2 regions of the Kribbella sp. NPDC048928 genome follow, and region 1 is predicted to be linked to the other one. Evidence: predicted binding sites of a transcription regulator. Region 1 holds the regulator's gene; the other holds the start of a gene.
The links. Region 1 encodes HrcA, which represses chaperone genes, less so after heat shock. Its sites were predicted from a motif close to TTGGCACTCGNNNNNNNCGAGTGCCAA; they were not measured.

Region 1 (8,724 bases):
GAACGCCCGCAGCAGCGCCGGGAAGTTCGCGCCGCGGACGCCGTAGAACGCCCGCGCGAAGACCGGGAACGGGATGCCGTACTTCGTGCCCGCATGACTGTTCAGCAGCAGCGGGACGAGCACGATCAGGTTCCCGAGAGTGATGGTGAGGAACGCCTGCAACCAGTTCATGCCGAGCGCGACCAGGCCCGACGCGAGCAGATAGCTGGGAATGTTGTGCGCCATCCCCATCCAGAGCGCGGCGTAGTTGTACGTCGTCCAGGTGCGCTCCGGCAACCGCGTCGGCGCCAGCTCCGCGTTCGCGTACGGACTGGACCCGAGCGCGGCGGGATCGGCCAACTCGACCCGCCCATCGGGATGAACTGTCTGCTGGATCGTGGCCATGCGCTACCACTCCATCCGGTCGGGCGTTGTCCGTTCCGAACAAGTTGCGCGACCCGATGACCCGATGTCAACGGACAACTACCGAAAGAGGGTTATCCGGGACCGAGTAGCGGGAGGGTGGGGCGCTGGGGCGGGCCGAGAACCTGGTAGCCGCGGCGGATCGCGTCCTGGAGCTTGTCGACCGGCCACGGCCAGTCCTCGGTGCTCTTGAGCGCGTCGTCCAGGGACGTGCCGGCGTGGTGCAGCGCGGAGATCGTGTTCGCGACCTTGCCCAGCTCGATCGCCTGGTCGTGGGCGAACTCGATGTCGACGACCGCGCCGTGGCCCGGGACGATCTGCGCGCTCTGCGGCATCATCCCGACCACGGCCTGGATCGTGTCCGGCCATTCCAGCGGGAACGAGTCCTCGCCGTACGACGGCGGCGCCGACTCCTCAAGCAGGTCACCGACGAAGAACACGTTCACGTCCGGTACGGCCACCACCGTGTCGCCCGACGTGTGCGCGTTGCCGACGTACAGCAGCTCCACGCGCCGGTCGCCGAGGTCGATGACCTTTGCGGTCGCGAACGTCGTACCGGCGAGCTTCTCCTCGGCGGCGGCGTTCTCGTGCAGGTGGACCTCCGCGCCGGCGAAGACGCTGTTGCCGTTGACATGGTCGAAGTGCGCGTGGGTGTTGACGACCCACTGCACGTCCAGGTCGGTGAGCTCGCGGATGTGCTCGCGGAGCTGCTCGGCCTCCTCGGTGGTGGCGCGGGTGTCGATCACCAGTGCGCCGTCGCTGCCGACGACCAGGCCGACGTTCAGGTCCCATTCGTCGTACCGGCGAACCCAGGTGCGGTCGCCGAGCTCGGTCCAACTCATGCGCTCGACACTACTTGCTGACCACATCGCCTCTCGCGACCTGGTCCCGCTTGACGCCGCGCAGCAGCAGCCCGACGTTGTCGCCGGCGGTCGCGGTGCGGACGATCTTGCGGAACATCTCGACGCCGGTCACCTCGACCTGCGCCAGCGGCTGCCCGGCCCGGCTGATCAGCACCTGCTCGCCGACCGTCACCGTCCCGGTCTGTACCCGGCCGGTCACCACCGTTCCGCGGCCGGTGATCGAGAACACATCCTCGATCGTCAGCCCGAACGAACCCACCGGCAGCGAGTCCTGTGGCGAGCCCGGCGGAGGGTTCATCGAGGCGTCCTGCAGGCGCTCGGGGAAGCTGTTCGGCTGCGAATGGCCGCGCGCCAGCAACTCCTGCGGATCCATCGGGTTCGCCCGCTTCCAGAACTTCCAGCCCATGCGCCGAGATTAGCTGTTGGCAAGCCGACTGCTGGCGACCTAGGCTCGCAACTGTTCCGATCGGATCTCCGAAACTTTCGAAGGGTGGCCGGTGTGACGACACGACGCGCGGTGGTGGTCCGGGGTGGCTGGGAAGGGCATTCGCCGGTCGAGGCGACCGACCTGTTCATCCCGTACCTGAAGGAGAACGGCTTCGAGGTCACGGTCTCCGACACGACGGCGGCCTACCTCGACCTGGACGGCGTCGACCTGGTGCTGCAGTGCGTGACGATGAGCGAGATCGAGCCCGACCACTTCAAGGGGCTGGAGGCCGCGATCCGGCGCGGTACCGGGTTCGCCGGCTGGCACGGCGGGATCGCGGACTCGTTCCGCAAGAACTCGGACTACAGCTTCATCACCGGCGGGCAGTTCATCTCGCACCCACACGGGTACACCGACTATCGCGTCGACATCGTTCCGGCGAAGGCCGACGATCCGATTGTCGACGGTATCGAGCACTTCGACGTGCACACCGAGCAGTACTACGTCCACTACGACCCGACCAACAACGTCCTGGCGACCACGACCTTCGCGTCGCACCCGGACTACCCGTGGATCGAGGGCGCCGTGATGCCGGTCGTCTGGACCCGCACCTGGGGCGAGGGCAAGGTCTTCGTCTGCACGGTCGGCCACAAGCTCGACGACCTGGAGACGCCCGAGGTCAAGACGATCATCGAGCGGGGGCTGCTGTGGGCGAGCAAGTGACCGGCCCGCTGACCAAGGTCGGCATCGTCGGTACGGGCGTCATCTCCGGTACGTACCTGGACCACCTGGCCAAGCTGCCCGGCGTCGACGTGGTCGCCGTCGCGGACCTGGACCTGCCGCGCGCGCAGGCGATTGCCGACAAGAACCCGGCGATCCGCGCGCTCTCGCCCGAGGACCTGTATGCGGCTGACGACATTGAGATTGTCGTCAATCTGACGATCCCCGCGGCCCACGCCGCCGTGCACCAGGCCGCGCTTGCGGCGGGCAAGAACGTGTACGGCGAGAAGCCGCTGGCGATGGACCGCGCCGAGGCGGAGCCGCTGCTGAAGTACGCCGCCGCCAACGACCTGCGGATCGGCTGTGCGCCGGACACGGTCCTCGGCACCGGGACCCAGACGGCGCGTGCGGTGATCGACCGCGGCGACATCGGTACGCCGCACGCCGCGACCGCGTTCATGGTCACCCCCGGCCACGAACTGTGGCACCCGGCTCCTGAGTTCTACTACAAGCCAGGCGGCGGCCCGGTGCTCGACATGGGCCCGTACTACGTCACCAGCCTGGTCACGCTGCTCGGGCCGGTCGTCCGGGTCACCGCCCGCGCCGGCCGGGCGAAGCAGCAGCGGACGATCCACACCGGCCCTCGCGCCGGGACCGTCTTCGACGTAGAGGTGCCGACGCACGTCACCGGCGTACTGGAGCACGAGTCGGGCGCCCTGACCACCGTGCTGATGTCGTTCGACGTCTGGGCCGGGCGGCTGCCGCGGATCGAGGTCCACGGGACGGACGGCAGCCTGTCCGTGCCGGACCCGAACGGGTTCGACGGGACCGTCGAGATCGTCACCCCGGAGCAGCGCGAGTGGACCGAGGTGCCGGTCGCGGGCGGGTACGCCGGAGCCGGCCGCGGGGTCGGTGTCGCGGACATGGCCCGGGCGGTACGCACCGGCGATCCGCACCGGGCGTCGGGGGAGTTGGCGTACCACGTGCTCGACGTACTGGAGTCGTTCATCGACTCCGCCGTACAGGATCAGCCCCTTGATGTGGCGAGTACAGTGACGCGTCCCGCGCCCGTTCCGTTGGGAGCCTCACCCGAGACCGCCTAGACTGGCACTCTGAACGACTGAGTGCCAAGGGTCTGAAAGGGTGGTGCGCGTGCTGGACGACCGCAAGCTGGATGTGCTCCGCGCCATCGTCGAGGACTACGTCGCGACCCACGAGCCCATCGGGTCGAAGGCACTGGTCGACCGGCACAACCTTGGTGTCTCCCCGGCTACCGTGCGTAACGACATGGCGGCGCTGGAGGAGGAGGGGTACATCACCCAGCCGCACACCAGCGCCGGCCGGATCCCGACCGACGCCGGCTACCGGCTGTTCGTGGACAAGCTGAGCACGGTCAAGACGCTGTCGACGGCGGAGAAGAAGGCGATCACGTCCTTCCTGGCCGGTGCGGTGGACCTCGACGACGTGGTCCGCCGGACCGTCCGGCTGCTCGCGCAGATCACCCGCCAGGTCGCCATCGTGCAGTACCCGTCGCTGAACCGGTCGAGCGTGCGGCACATCGAGGTCGTCACGATGGGCCCGCGCAGGCTGCTGCTGGTGCTGATCACCAGCAACGGCCGGGTCGAGCAGCGGATCGTCGAGCACCCGCAGGACGTCGACGAGCAGCTGATCGCGGACCTGCGTTCGCGGCTGAACACCGCCCTCACCGGGCAGCGTCTGACCGACGCCGCGACGGTGCTGGCCGGCGTGCCCGAGCTGTTCGCGCCGACCGACCGTTCGCTCGTCGCGTCGATCGTCACCACGCTGTTCGAGACGTTCACCGATGAGGTCGGCGAGCAGCGGATCGCGGTCGGCGGCGCCGCCAACCTGACCCGGTACGGCGACGACTTCGAGCGGAACGTGAAGCCGGTGCTGGAGGCGCTGGAGGAGCACGTCATCCTGCTCAAGCTGCTCGGCGAGGCGACGAACCCGCAGACCCTGACGGTCCGGATCGGCCACGAGAACCCGTTCGAGGAACTGGCCACCACCTCGGTGGTCGCGACCGGGTACGGGTCGAAGTCGGAGGTGCTCGCCACCCTCGGCATCGTCGGGCCGACCCACATGGACTACCCGAGCACGATGGGCGCCGTACGAGCCGTCGCCCGCTACGTCAGTCAGATCCTGGCTGAATCATGACGATTACAACCCCCTGGTCTGGAGTATGAGCACCGATTACTACGCCGTCCTAGGTGTCAGCCGTGACGCGTCACCGGACGAGATCAAGAAGGCGTACCGCAAGCTGGCGCGCCAGTACCACCCGGATGTGAACGACTCCGAGGACGCGCACCAGAAGTTCCAGGAGATCGGGCGCGCGTTCCAGGTGCTCAGCGACCCGCAGAAGCGGCAGATGCACGACCTCGGCGGCGACCCGTTCGCCTCCGCGGGCGGCGCCGCGGGCGGGCAAGGCTTCGGGCAGGCGTTCACGTTCACCGACATCATGGACGCGTTCTTCGGCCAGACCGGCGGCGCGACCCGTGGTCCGCGGCCGCGCACCCGGCGCGGTCAGGACGCGTTGATCCCGCTGCGGATCGACCTGGCCGAGGCTGCCTTCGGTACGACGCGCGAGCTCAAGGTCGACACCGCCGTACTCTGCCCGACCTGTAGCGGATCCGGCGCGGCCGCCGGCTCCGAGCCGGTCACCTGCGAGATCTGCCACGGGCGCGGCGAGGTGACGCACACGCAGCGGTCGTTCCTCGGCGAGGTGCGGACGATGCGCCCCTGCCCGAACTGCCGCGGCTACGGCACCACGATCCCGAGCCCGTGCGTCGAGTGCGCCGGCGACGGTCGCGTCCGTTCGCGCCGTACGGTCACGGTGAAGATCCCCGGCGGCGTCGACAGCGGCACCCGCGTGCAGCTGTCCGGCCAGGGCGAGGTCGGCCCCGGCGGCGGCCCGGCCGGCGACCTGTACGTCGAGATCGAGGTCGAGCCGCACGACATCTTCACCCGCAGCGGCGACGACCTGCACTGCACGGTCACGCTGCCGATGACCGCGGCCGCGCTCGGTACGACGATCGACCTGCCGACGCTCGAGGGCGAGACGACTCCGCTCGAGATCCGTCCCGGCACCCAGTCCGGTACGACGCAGACGCTGACCGCTCGCGGCGTACCGCGGTTGCGGCACGCCGGTCGTGGTGACCTCATCGTGCAGGTGATCGTCGAGACGCCGACCAAGCTCGACGACGACCAGGCCGAGCTGCTCCGCCGGCTCGCCGCCGCCCGCGACGAGGAGCGCCCGCAGGGCCAGGTCCAGGCAACGCACAAGAGCGGCGTCTTCGGCCGGCTCCGCAACGCCTTCGGCGCGCACTAGATGCCCACCTCCGACCCGTCCCCCACCATCTCAGCGGCCACCCCCCACCCTGGGCCCGATCCCACCAGCTCAGCGGCTAAGCCCCACTCTGGGGCCGATCCCACCGGCTCGGCGGTTGACCGCGGACGTGGTGGGTTGGGCGGTGGGATGTGGGTACGGCAACCCACCAGCTCAGCGGTCAACCTCGGAGCTGGTGGGTTGGGCGGGGGTGTTCGGTAGGTGGGGGTCGCGGTGTTCTTCGCCCCGGAACTCGACGGCGACGAGCTGGTGCTGGACGGCGCGGAGGGCCGGCATGCCGCGGTCGTACGCCGAATCGCTGCCGGTGAACGGATCCGCCTGACGGACGGGCGCGGGCGCTGGGCCGAAGGGCCTGTCGTCGCGGCGTCGAAGACCGGTGTCACGGTCGCGGTCGACGAACGCGGCACGGTCGAGGCCGCAGCACCGCGGGTGGTCGTGGTGCAGGCGGTGCCGAAGGGGGAGCGAGCCGAGCTCGCGGTGGAGATGCTGACCGAGGTCGGCGTCGACGTGATCGTGCCCTGGAACGCGGAGCGCAGTCAGTTCCGGGCGAACCCGGAGCGCGTGCAGAAGCTGCTCGCGAAGTGGCAGGCTTGGGCGTTCGAGGCGAGCAAGCAGTCGCGGCGGATCTGGTTCGCGGAGGTCGCGCCGCTCGCCACCACAGCCGAGGTCGCCGAGTTGCTCGCGGGCGCCGCGCTGCCCGTCGTACTGCACGAGGAAGCCACCGTCCCGCTGGCATCGCTCGACCTCCCGGCAACCGGCGACATCGTGTTGGTGATCGGCCCGGAGGGCGGCATCGCTCCGGGCGAGCTGGAGACGTTCGGCGCCACCCCGATCCGCCTCGGCGATACGGTCCTGCGGACGTCGACCGCCGGCGTCGCTGCGGCCGCTGCGCTCTTGGCCACTTCGCGGTGGCGGTAGTCTGTTAGACAGGCACCGAACACGAGGAACGAACCATGGCTGTCGAGTCCACCAGAGCGCGCTCGCTCACGCATGTCGACCCGGCCGAGGTGCCGTTGCAGGCGGCGCTGGACGCGCTCGCTGACCCGGTGCGGCGTTCGATCCTCCGTGACCTGGCGGTCCACGACGAGTGGACCCGTGCGTGCGGCACGTTCGACCTTCCGGTGAAGAAGGCAACCGCCAGCCACCACTTCTCCGTACTGCGGGCTGCCGGCCTCATCGAGCAACGCGACGAGGGCGCCCGCCGGCTGAATCGCCTGCGCCGGTCAGAGTTCGACTCGGCGTTCCCAGGCCTGCTCTCAGCCACGATCGACCGCGACGACGACTGAGCCTGCCTTGACTGCTATTTGACCAGGACCGACTTGCTGTCGGTGTTGGTGATGCTGCCGTCGGCCGCGGAGACCAGGTAGACGCTGATCTCCCACGGCCCCGGGCTCAACTTCAGCTGGAACGAGTACGGCGCGAAGGTCTGGCCCTCGGACGTCTTCGCGAAGCTCTTCTGGACCTGTTTGGTCTTCAGGTTCACCGCCTCGTAGTTGACGACCGCCTCGTCGGCCGCGGCCACCCCCTGCACGGTGACTCTCGGCTCCAGCGCCTGTGCCTCGGACGGCGAGTCGATCCAGACCAGCGCCTGTACGTCGGCCGCCTGAGCGCGGCCCAACGGCTCGGTGGCGTCGACCTGACCGAACAGCCGTGCCACGGGCCGTCCGCCTTCGGTGACCTGGACCGGGGTCTGGTAGTCCTTCAGCGCGCCCTGCACGGTGTAGACGAGTTGCTGCGTCGCGACCCGCGCGTCGTCCGCGGTGAGCCTTGCCTTCGGCAACTGCTTGAAGTCGACCGTCACCGCGTCGTCGGTACGGGTCACGCTGTTCACCGCTGCGCCACGCCAGACCGAGAAGTAGTCCGGGTCCTCCGGCTGCCGCGTCGTCATCACCCGAACCGCCTGCTCGGCCGGATGGCCGGTGACCTTGGTCCAGGTGCGGTACAGCCGCGTGGCCTGCCGCTTCGGTGCGCCGATCTGCGTGCCGAGCCAGTAGACCGGGACCAGCGCGTTGCGGACGGTCTGCTCCGGCTGGGTGTGGACCGTCGGTGCTGCGGTCTTCACGGCGTCGGTCGGCACCGGGGACGGTTCGGCGCTCATCACGGTGGGCGGCGGGGTCTTCGGTACGCCGGATGCGGTCGCCGTCGTACCAGGACCGGCGACCGCGTCGCCGTCGTTCGCGGTGGGGGTCGAGCCGTTGAACACGGTGAAGGCGCTGATCGCGGCGGCGGTACCGACCGCGGCCACCCCGGCGGTCACGAGCCAGGGGCGGCGGCGGGACGGCCGCTGGGCGTGCGCGCGGACGCGGATCTCCGGCAGCGCGTCGGACGGCTCGATCCGGTCCGCCTCCTCGCGGAGGGACCGTCGCATCAGCTCGTCGAACGGATCTGCTGGACGCTCGTCGTTCATAGGCTCTGCTCCAGGTGCTGGCGCAGCGACTTGGTCGCGCGCGCGGCGTGGCTCTTCACGGACCCCCGGCTGATGCCCATCGTGTCGGCGATCTCGGCCTCCGAGAGGTCACCGTAGTACCGCAGCACCATCACGGTGCGCTGCTTCTCGGGCAGGTTCCGCATCGCCTCGATGACCCGGTCGGTCTCCACGGTCCGCAGGACGGCCTGTTCGGCGCTCGGCGCGTCGGGCAGCGACTTCGGCAGGTGCTTGTCGACCACCACCAGGTGCCGCTGGCGGGACCGGCAGCGGTTCACCACCGCGGTCCGCAGGTACGCGAGCGCCTTGTGCGGATCGCGCAGCCGGTGCCACCGGCCGTGCATCGCGACGAACGCGTCCTGGACGATCTCCTCCGCCGTACCGGTGTCGCGCAGCAGCAGCGCGCCGAGGCGGACGAGCGAGGTGTAGTGCGCGGTGTAGACAGCCGTCAGCGCCTCGTCGGCATCCCACGAGGACTCATGTGTCACGCACTCTTCGTACACCACGGCCGGTTGTGCCACGA
Region 2 (8,724 bases), on a different contig from region 1:
GCCGTTCCCGGGTGGTCCGTGGATCGACAAGGCGGCGCAGGACGGCGGGGACCGGCTGTACGTGAAGTTCCCGCGCGGCCTGACGTCGCAGCGGGACCTCGAACGGCACCGGTTCGACTTCTCGTTCTCCGGGTTGAAGACCGCGGTCGCGCGCTGGGTCGAGGCGAAGCGGCGCGACGGCGAGGACGTACCGGTGAATCACGTCGCCGCGGCCTTCCAGGAGGCGGTCTGCGACGTACTCACCCGGAAGGCGATCGACGCCTGCAAGGACCGCGGGTTCGAGCACCTGCTGATCGGCGGTGGCGTCGCGGCGAACTCGCGGCTGCGCGCGATGGCCGAGGAGCGCGCCGCCGCGGCCGGCATCGCGGTCCGGGTCCCGCGGCCCGGCCTGTGCACGGACAACGGCGCGATGGTCGCCGCCCTCGGATCGGAGCTCGTCCGCGCGGGCCGTACCCCGTCGCCGCTGGACCTGCCCGCAGACTCCTCGATGCCCATCACGGAGGTACTCAACAAATGAAGTGGACCGGCCCGGACGGCTTCGAGGCGGACGACAATCCCGAGCGCGTCGACATCGACGTGGTGCAAGGCTTTCTGAGTACGTCGTACTGGGCGACCGGCATCCCGCGGGACGTGGTCGAACGCTCGATCGCCGGCTCCCTGAACCTCGGCGTGTACGCCCCCGACGGAGCACTGGTCGCATACGCGCGGATGGTGACGGACTACGCCACCTTCGCCTGGCTCGCCGACGTCTTCGTCCTGGAGACGCACCGCGGTCACGGTCTGGGGCGGTTCGTTGTGTCGACGCTGCTCGAGCATCCGGATCTGAAGGGTTTGCGGCAGGTCCTGCTGGCGACCGCCGACGCGCACGAGCTCTACCGTTCGTACGGGTTCACGGAGACGGCGCCGGGCCGGATGATGGCGATCCGTCAGGAGCCGGCCGAGCTGTACTCGCAACCATGAGCTGTCCGGGTGTCGATCTTGTTCGGCATCCTGTTGGTGCGACGGATCTGGTGTTGCTCGCGCATGGTGGTGAGGAGTACTCGCGGGCCGATCCGCATCGGTGGCGGCCGGCGTTGTTGCGGATGTGGCCGTTCGCGCGGATGGCCGCGTCGGCCGCACCGGATGCCGCGGTCGGGTTCGTGCGGTATCGCTTCCGTGGGTGGAACGACGACGGCGATCCGGCTCTCGACCTTCGGGCCGTCCTGGACGAACTGCCGTCGGTGATCGTGCGGGTGTTCCTGATCGGGCACTCGATGGGTGGCCGCGCTGTCGTTGCCGCTGGCAATCATCCTCGGGTCGCGGGGGTGCTCGCGCTGGCTCCGTGGCTGCCGGTCGACGAACCGCTCAGCGCGCTTCGCCCGCCCGTCACGTTCGTGCACGGCACCGACGACACGATCACCGATCCGGCCGGTACGACCGCGTACGCCGACCGGCTGCGCGACGCCGGGGTGGCGGTGACGACGTACTCGCTCGCCGGTGAAGGTCACGCAATGCTGCGCCGCGCCAAGGACTGGAACCGGCTGGTCGCCGAGTTCGTCACGTCCGCCCGCGCCGGATCAGCCGCCCGCGCCGAATCAACTGCCGGCGCCGGATCAGCTGCCGGCGGTGGCACCGAGCACCTGCCACAGCTCGAGCCTGCGACGCCACTGGCCGCGGTGTGGGACATCGCGGCCACGCGCTTTCGACTGCGGGTGAAAGCACGCTTCCAGCTGTCTGGCAGCAGCACGAAGAGCAAAGGCCTGGGGTTGCTGCGCCGCTCTCACCCCAGGTAAACGGTCAGCGGCCAACCGGTTCCACCCACAGCCTGGCGGACGCAGATGAACGCAGGATGGCTGCTTAGTGGCGGGCCTCCGGGGAGTGCAGCAACGGGCGCAGCACCTCGCTCGTCGGCAAGTCCCCGGAGACCCGCTCGCAGATCGATCATATGTTCGAATGCAGGTCAAGCGCAACTCAGCTCAGCCGACCCGCAACCACACCCCCCGCCGCACCACATGCCCCGCCGCACCGCGCCGCACCGCCGTGCCGCGCCGCAGTGCCGCGCCGCGCCCTGCCGGGCCCCGTTTGGGGGGTCACCTCGCATCTGGTCCGTTCCTCGCCTGCCTGCGATGTGGGAAGGGGCAACTTGGCAGGTGGACCTCTCAAACGCCAAGGGGATGGTGGGGGTGGAGGGGGTGGGGTGACCGGTTAGGGGGTAGTTCGTCTGCGGCAGGAGTAGGCGACTGCGTCGCGGCCGATCCTGGTGATGATCAGCGTCGCCGCCGCGGAGCCTTTCGGGGCGAGCTTCCTGCGGAGCTGGGCGGGGTCGAGGTCGACACCGCGCTTCTTGATCTCGAGCGTCCCGATGCCTTGGGTACGGACCCAGGCGCGGAGCGCTTTCTCCTTGTACGGAAGCTCTTCCAGCACCTCGTACGCCGACGCGAGTCGAGTCGGGACGTACTCGGCGGCGCTCACGTAGGCAATGCGCGGATCCAGCAGCCAACCGTCAACCTCGGCGGCGACCGCAGTCACCAGACCAGCCCGTACGACGGCACCATCTGGCTCGTAGATGTAGCGGCCGACCGGGCCGGTCACGGCCTCCGGTGCATCAGCGACGGTCGCTCCGCCCGGCAGCAGGGTCGCGCGGCGGGGTGTGCCGTCGTACAGCTCGCCGGACCAGAGTGCGGCCTCCTTCACCTCGCCGGCGTCGCTGATCCACTCCGCCCCCACGCCGGCCGGGATCGCGTCGTGCGGGATCCCGGGCGCCACCTTCACGCAGGCGGTCCGTTGCAGCAGAGACGTGACGAAGGACCATGGCGGCGAGTACGCGTTGTGGTCGAACACGCGCCGTCCGTCAGCTCGTCGCGCCGGGTCGGCGAACACCATCTCGTACGGCGTCAGGTCCGTCGTCTCAGCATCGCCCACCACGACCTCGCCGGGCAGCCCGAACGCAGCCAGGTTGGCGCGGGCGACGGCCGCGGTCTCGGGATCCCGCTCCACGCCGGTCACCTGGATTCCGGCCCGGGCCATCACGATCAGGTCGCCGCCGATGCCGCATCCAAGATCGACCATCGTGCCGATCCGGGTCGCTGCCACCCGTATGGCGCGGTGCGTACTGACCGTGGTCCGGGTCGCCTGCTCGAGGCCGTCGGGCGTGAAGTACATCCGCGCCGCGTCCGCACCGAACTTGGCGACGGCGCGGTGCCGCAGGGCCGCCTGGGTGACCGCGGCAGTGACCAGCGGTGCGTCGTACCGCCGCCTGAGCTGCTCGACCAGCTTGAGCTCCGCACCGGCCCGAAACCCCTCACAAGCAGCTGCCAGCACCTCGGCGCCCGATCCGTCGAGCAGCGCTGTGACACTCACCCGGGCAACTTTAGATGGACCAGGTTTGGCACTCGAGTTGACCGAGTGCTAATCGCGGCCTAGATTCGGTGTTGGCACTCTCTGTGTGAGGGTGCCAGCGGTCCGGCCTCTGACCCCCGCGACGGCAGGGGAGCGCGACCACATGCCACAGACAAGCGAATTCGACCGTGGAGGTCAGCAAGTGTCGGTCACGATCAAGCCGCTCGAGGACCGCGTCCTCGTCGCGCCGCTCGAAGCCGAGCAGACCACGAAGTCCGGCCTGGTGATCCCGGACACCGCCAAGGAGAAGCCGCAGGAGGGCGAGATCCTCGCCGTCGGCCCGGGCCGGATCGACGACAACGGCAACCGCGTCCCCCTGGACGTCGCCGTCGGCGACAAGGTCATCTACTCCAAGTACGGCGGCACCGAGGTCAAGTACGACGGTCAGGACTACCTGATCCTGGGCGCCCGCGACATCCTCGCAGTCGTCAGCAAGTGACGAACCCCCGCTGTTCCTGACTGACACCGCCTCGGTTGCCGTAGCCCGGCGCCGGGGCGGAGTCGGTCTGGAGCAGCGGGACGGTTCGCCTCGCAGGTACAGAGATTTCAGAGAGGGACTGGATTTTTCATGCCGAAGATCCTCGAGTTCGACGAGAACGCGCGGCGCGCGCTGGAGCGCGGCGTCGACAAGCTCGCGAACACGGTGAAGGTGACGCTGGGCCCGAAGGGCCGCTACGTCGTCCTGGACAAGAAGTGGGGCGCCCCGACCATCACCAACGACGGTGTCACCGTCGCCCGTGAGGTCGAGCTGGACGACCCGTTCGAGAACCTTGGTGCGCAGCTCACCAAGGAGGTCGCGACCAAGACCAACGACATCGCCGGTGACGGCACCACCACCGCGACGGTGCTGGCGCAGGCGCTGGTGCACGAAGGCCTCCGGGCGGTCGCCGCGGGCGTCAACCCGATGGGCCTGAAGAAGGGCATCGAGGCGGCCGTCGACGCCGTGTCGGCCAAGCTGATGGAGACCGCGCGGCCGGTCGACGACAAGGCCGACATGGCCCACGTCGCCACCATCTCCGCCCGGGACGCCGAGATCGGCGCCCTGATCGCGGACGCGTTCGACAAGGTCGGCAAGGACGGTGTGATCACCGTCGAGGAGTCGAACACCTTCGGGACCGAGCTCGAGTTCACCGAGGGCATGCAGTTCGACAAGGGCTACATCTCGCCGTACTTCATCACCGACGCCGAGGCCGGCGAAGCGGTGCTGGAGGACCCGTACATCCTGATCCACCAGGGCAAGATCTCCGCGATCGCGGACCTGCTGCCGCTGCTGGAGAAGGTCGTGCAGTCCAGCAAGACGCTGCTGATCATCGCCGAGGACGTCGACGCCGAGGCACTGTCGACCCTGGTGGTCAACAAGATCCGCGGCAACTTCACCTCGGTCGCCGTCAAGGCGCCGGGCTTCGGTGACCGCCGCAAGGCGATGCTGGAGGACCTGGCCGCGCTCACCGGCGCGCAGGTCGTCGCCCCCGAGGTCGGGCTGAAGCTCGACCAGGTCGGCCTCGAGGTGCTCGGTTCGGCGCGCCGGATCGTGGTCTCGAAGGACAACACGACCGTCGTCGAGGGTTCCGGCAAGGCCGAGGACATCGAGGGCCGGGTCAGCCAGATCAAGTCCGAGATCGAGCGCACCGACTCCGACTGGGACCGCGAGAAGCTGCAGGAGCGGCTGGCCAAGCTGGCCGGTGGCGTCTGCGTGATCAAGGTCGGCGCGGCCACCGAGGTCGAGCTCAAGGAGAAGAAGCACCGGATCGAGGACGCGGTGTCCGCGACCCGGGCCGCGATCGAAGAGGGCATCGTCGCCGGCGGCGGCTCCGCCCTGGTGCACGCGTCCTCCGTGCTGGACAGCGGCCTGGACCTGGACGGCGACGAGCTCGCCGGTGTCCGGATCGTCCGCAAGGCGATCGTCGAGCCGCTGCGCTGGATCGCCGAGAACGGCGGCTACGAGGGTTACGTCGTGACCGCCAAGGTCGCCGAGCTGGAGCTCGGCAGCGGGTTCAACGCTGCCACCGGCGAGTACGGCGACCTGCTCGCGCAGGGCGTCCTGGACCCGGTCAAGGTGACCCGGTCCGCGCTCGCCAACGCCGGCTCGATCGCCGCGCTCCTGCTGACCACCGAGACCCTGGTGGTCGACAAGCCCGAGGAAGAAGAGCCCGCGGCGGCCGGTCACGGCCACGGCCACGGTCACTGACCCTCGGCACAGCTAGTTCGCAGCACCGCAGACGAAGCGCTGCACCAAAGCACCGCCCGGAAGGTCCTCGGACCTCCGGGCGGTGTTCTTTTGTTCCTCGTTGCGTGCTTCAAGGTGTTGCGAGCCGCGGCCGGTCGTCGCTGCGGAAGGTACGGGGGGTGAACCACCCACACGCGGATGGCACAGGCCGCTGACTGGCGGGTTATTTGACCGGTGGCGTCGAGCAACACGCCAGTGGTGACATAACCCGCCAGCGGCGAGGCAACCTACGCCGGGTGCCTGCTGGATTTAGATCCGCTGCACCCCCAATCGTGAAGAGCTGTTTTTGTTGCGCCGATCAGTTTTATTGTTGCGCGCCGGAAAAACGTTGCGCACTATTTTTGTTTCAGGTCGTGACCAGGCATTTGTTGGTGGTCACCGACGAGCCGCCGTTGCGCATGACCACCCAGAGGCTGTAATCGGTGTTCTCGGGCAGGTCGCCGGTGGCCCACGGGCTCCAGTACGGGGATGTGTGGCCGACCGTCGTCGCCGTACGGCCGGTGCTCAGGTGCGCCTCTAGGCCCCAGCCGTCGCCCTTGCCGTCGTAGACCCGGAAGGCGTCGCCCGGGTCGCCGTTGACCGGGTCACCGTTCCACTCGACCTGGCCGACCTCGTTGACGTTGCTGTCGTAGATCCTGATGAGCTTGCTGTTGTGCGCGGAGTCGGTCAGTGAGCAGGTCAGGCTGTAGCCGGCCGCGCCGGCCGTCGAGGCGCCGGCCACCAGGGTTGCGCCGGTGACCAGGGTGCTGACCAGCAAGCCGCCGAGAAGGTTTCGGATGTTCACTCGGTTCCTTTCGGGAAAAGGCAGATCGTGCCGTTTGTCGGCCAGCGATCCTAAGTCGTTCGCGGAAATACCGGCAGCCGTGTTCCACAGGCTGCAACAGCGGTGTAACCGAGTCGCGGTCCGCCTAGAATTCCCCGACATTTGTTCATCTCGGGAAAGGGATTGGCGGAACATGCGAATCTTGAAGCTCGGTTTGTGTACCGGAATCGCCGCGGCGGCCATGATCGCCGGACTGCAGGCACCCGCCTGGGCGAGTACGGAGTACCTGTGGACCGCCGGTGGGTACGGCCTGTGGTCCGCGGATCCCAGCAGCGGCGACCCCGGTGACGCGATCAAGGCCTGCGACACCAGCAGCGACGGTTGGGCCATCCAGGTGAGCTTGAACTGGGGAGATGCCACCCACACCCGGACCATCGACACCCGTGGTCACCAGTCGGGGTACTGCACGGGATGGGCCACCGGTGACATCCCCGAATCGGAGACCGTCGACATCACGGTCCAGCAGGTCAAGCTCGGCGACGACGGCAAGCTCCACTATCAGAACCCGGTGCACTTCCAGCGGCAGGCCTGAGACCGGCGGTGCCCCTGGCGACTCCACCGCCAGGGGCACTGTCCTGCGGACAGCTTCCGGTCGATCTGATGAGATGGGCCGGTGCTGATTCGTGAACGTCGTGACAACGATCTGGCGGTGTGTGTCGAGTTGCTGGGCGCTGTCCATGAGCAAGCCGGCTACCCGATCAACTGGCCTGGGGATCCGGGGGGATGGTTGACGCCGGAGGGTGCGTTGGGGTGTTGGGTTGCGGTGGGTGAGGACGAGCAGGTGGTCGGCCATGTCGTACTGACGGCTGTCGAGGATCGCGCCGAGGTGGAGCGGCTGTTCGTGGATCCGCAGGCCACGCGGCAGGGAATCGGGCGGCAGCTACTCGAGCACTGCGTGCGGACCGCGGACGAGCTGGGCCGGAAGCTCTCGCTCGAGGTGGTCGACAACCGCGGCGCGGCGATCACCGTCTACCGCCGGGCCGGCTGGCTCGAACAGGGCCGTACCCCGATCACCTGGGGTGGCGACCAGGCCACGGAGCTGATCCGCTTCGAGGCGCCCGCCATTCGGCGAACCGGTGAGTAGTGACAGATCGTGATCAAAACAAGGGCTTGCACCAGATTCCGCACTAGGCAAGAAGAGTTGAGCGCCGTACCATCTTTCAGGCTGACCGGTCTGATCACGAGGGGGAGACGGTGACAAAGGTCCGAGGGGGTCCGGGTGCCTGACACCACCCAGGTCGAGCTCAGGGATCTTGCCGCGCTGGCCGGCGCCGGGGACCGAGCAGCTCTGAACGACCTACTGACCAGGGTGCGCGCTGTGGCGCACCGTTACGTCCGGTCCCGTCTGTGGACCTATCCCGGCGGCGCCGACATGATCGACGACGTCGCCCAGGAAGTTTGCGTCGCGGTGTTCGGTGCACTCAGCCGGTACCGGGACGAGGGGAGGCCTTTCGAGGCTTTCGTCTACGGCATCGCGGCCCGCAAGGTCGCCGATGCCCAGCGTGCGTTCGCGGTCGCCGACGTTTCGACGCCGGACCTGCCGGACGGCGCGGACGAGTCACCGACGCCTGAGGAGCGTGCGGTACGGCAGTCCGAGGTCCAGCACATCACGGGCCTGATGGACAAGCTGCCGGAGAAACTGCGCGAGATCCTACGACTGCGCGTCGTTGCGGGGATGTCAGCCGAGGAGACCGGCCGGGCACTGGGGATGACACCGGGGGCGGTGAGGGTCGCACAGCATCGAGCGTTGAACACGCTCAGGGGGTATGTGGGACATGAAGCACAGCTGGAACGAGGAAGAGCAGGGGAGGGGCATCATGGCTGACCGTTTCGACCTGGACGCGATCGAGGCCGATGACGCACTGCTCGATCTGCTCGCCGCCGGTGGGGAGTCCGCCCGTGCGGCGGGCGAACACGACCCGGCCATCGCGCTGCTGGCCGAACTGCGGCTGGCCGTGGAGGTCGAGGACGAGCTCCCGGAGGAGTCCATCGACGACCCGGAGAGCTTCCTGGCGCGCTGCGCCGCGCTGAACCCGATCACCGACCCGTTCGCCCGCAAGGTGGCGACCCGTGGTCTGGCGTTCGGTGTCGCCGCGGTCGCCGCACTGTCGGTCTCCGGGGTGGCGGCGGCGGTCAACGGTGACCCGTTGTCGCCGTACGAGAAGGTCATCGAGAAGATGGTCGACGCGGTCCGGCCGCAGACCAGCTTCCCCAAGGAGGACCTGGACGGGCTGCCGGTCGTCGACCGGTCGAAGATCGTCAAGGTCGGCAAGGACTTCCAGGACAAGACGCGGGC

Region 2: the regulator HrcA is predicted to act here: its motif matches at 3,365-3,391, upstream of groES (co-chaperone GroES).

The regions. Positions count from the first base shown of each region.
Region 1 is NZ_JBICUC010000001.1:258,603-267,326, reverse strand. Features, by position in the region: gene ACGFI6_RS01215 (NCS1 family nucleobase:cation symporter-1) at 1-384, opposite strand, end outside; gene ACGFI6_RS01210 (MBL fold metallo-hydrolase) at 477-1,244, opposite strand; gene ACGFI6_RS01205 (EF-Tu/IF-2/RF-3 family GTPase) at 1,255-1,671, opposite strand; gene ACGFI6_RS01200 (ThuA domain-containing protein) at 1,765-2,415, shown strand; gene ACGFI6_RS01195 (Gfo/Idh/MocA family protein) at 2,400-3,515, shown strand; gene hrcA (heat-inducible transcriptional repressor HrcA) at 3,565-4,587, shown strand; gene dnaJ (molecular chaperone DnaJ) at 4,613-5,758, shown strand; gene ACGFI6_RS01180 (16S rRNA (uracil(1498)-N(3))-methyltransferase) at 5,978-6,694, shown strand; gene ACGFI6_RS01175 (ArsR/SmtB family transcription factor) at 6,730-7,062, shown strand; gene ACGFI6_RS01170 (Gmad2 immunoglobulin-like domain-containing protein) at 7,077-8,183, opposite strand; gene ACGFI6_RS01165 (SigE family RNA polymerase sigma factor) at 8,180-8,689, opposite strand.
Region 2 is NZ_JBICUC010000004.1:258,461-267,184, reverse strand. Features, by position in the region: gene tsaD (tRNA (adenosine(37)-N6)-threonylcarbamoyltransferase complex transferase subunit TsaD) at 1-517, shown strand, start outside; gene ACGFI6_RS19135 (GNAT family N-acetyltransferase) at 514-960, shown strand; gene ACGFI6_RS19130 (dienelactone hydrolase family protein) at 957-1,772, shown strand; gene ACGFI6_RS19125 (methyltransferase domain-containing protein) at 2,185-3,339, opposite strand; gene groES (co-chaperone GroES) at 3,521-3,817, shown strand; gene groL (chaperonin GroEL) at 3,947-5,566, shown strand; gene ACGFI6_RS19110 (hypothetical protein) at 5,952-6,389, opposite strand; gene ACGFI6_RS19105 (hypothetical protein) at 6,562-6,960, shown strand; gene ACGFI6_RS19100 (GNAT family N-acetyltransferase) at 7,042-7,512, shown strand; gene shbA (RNA polymerase sigma factor ShbA) at 7,648-8,253, shown strand; gene ACGFI6_RS19090 (hypothetical protein) at 8,246-8,724, shown strand, end outside.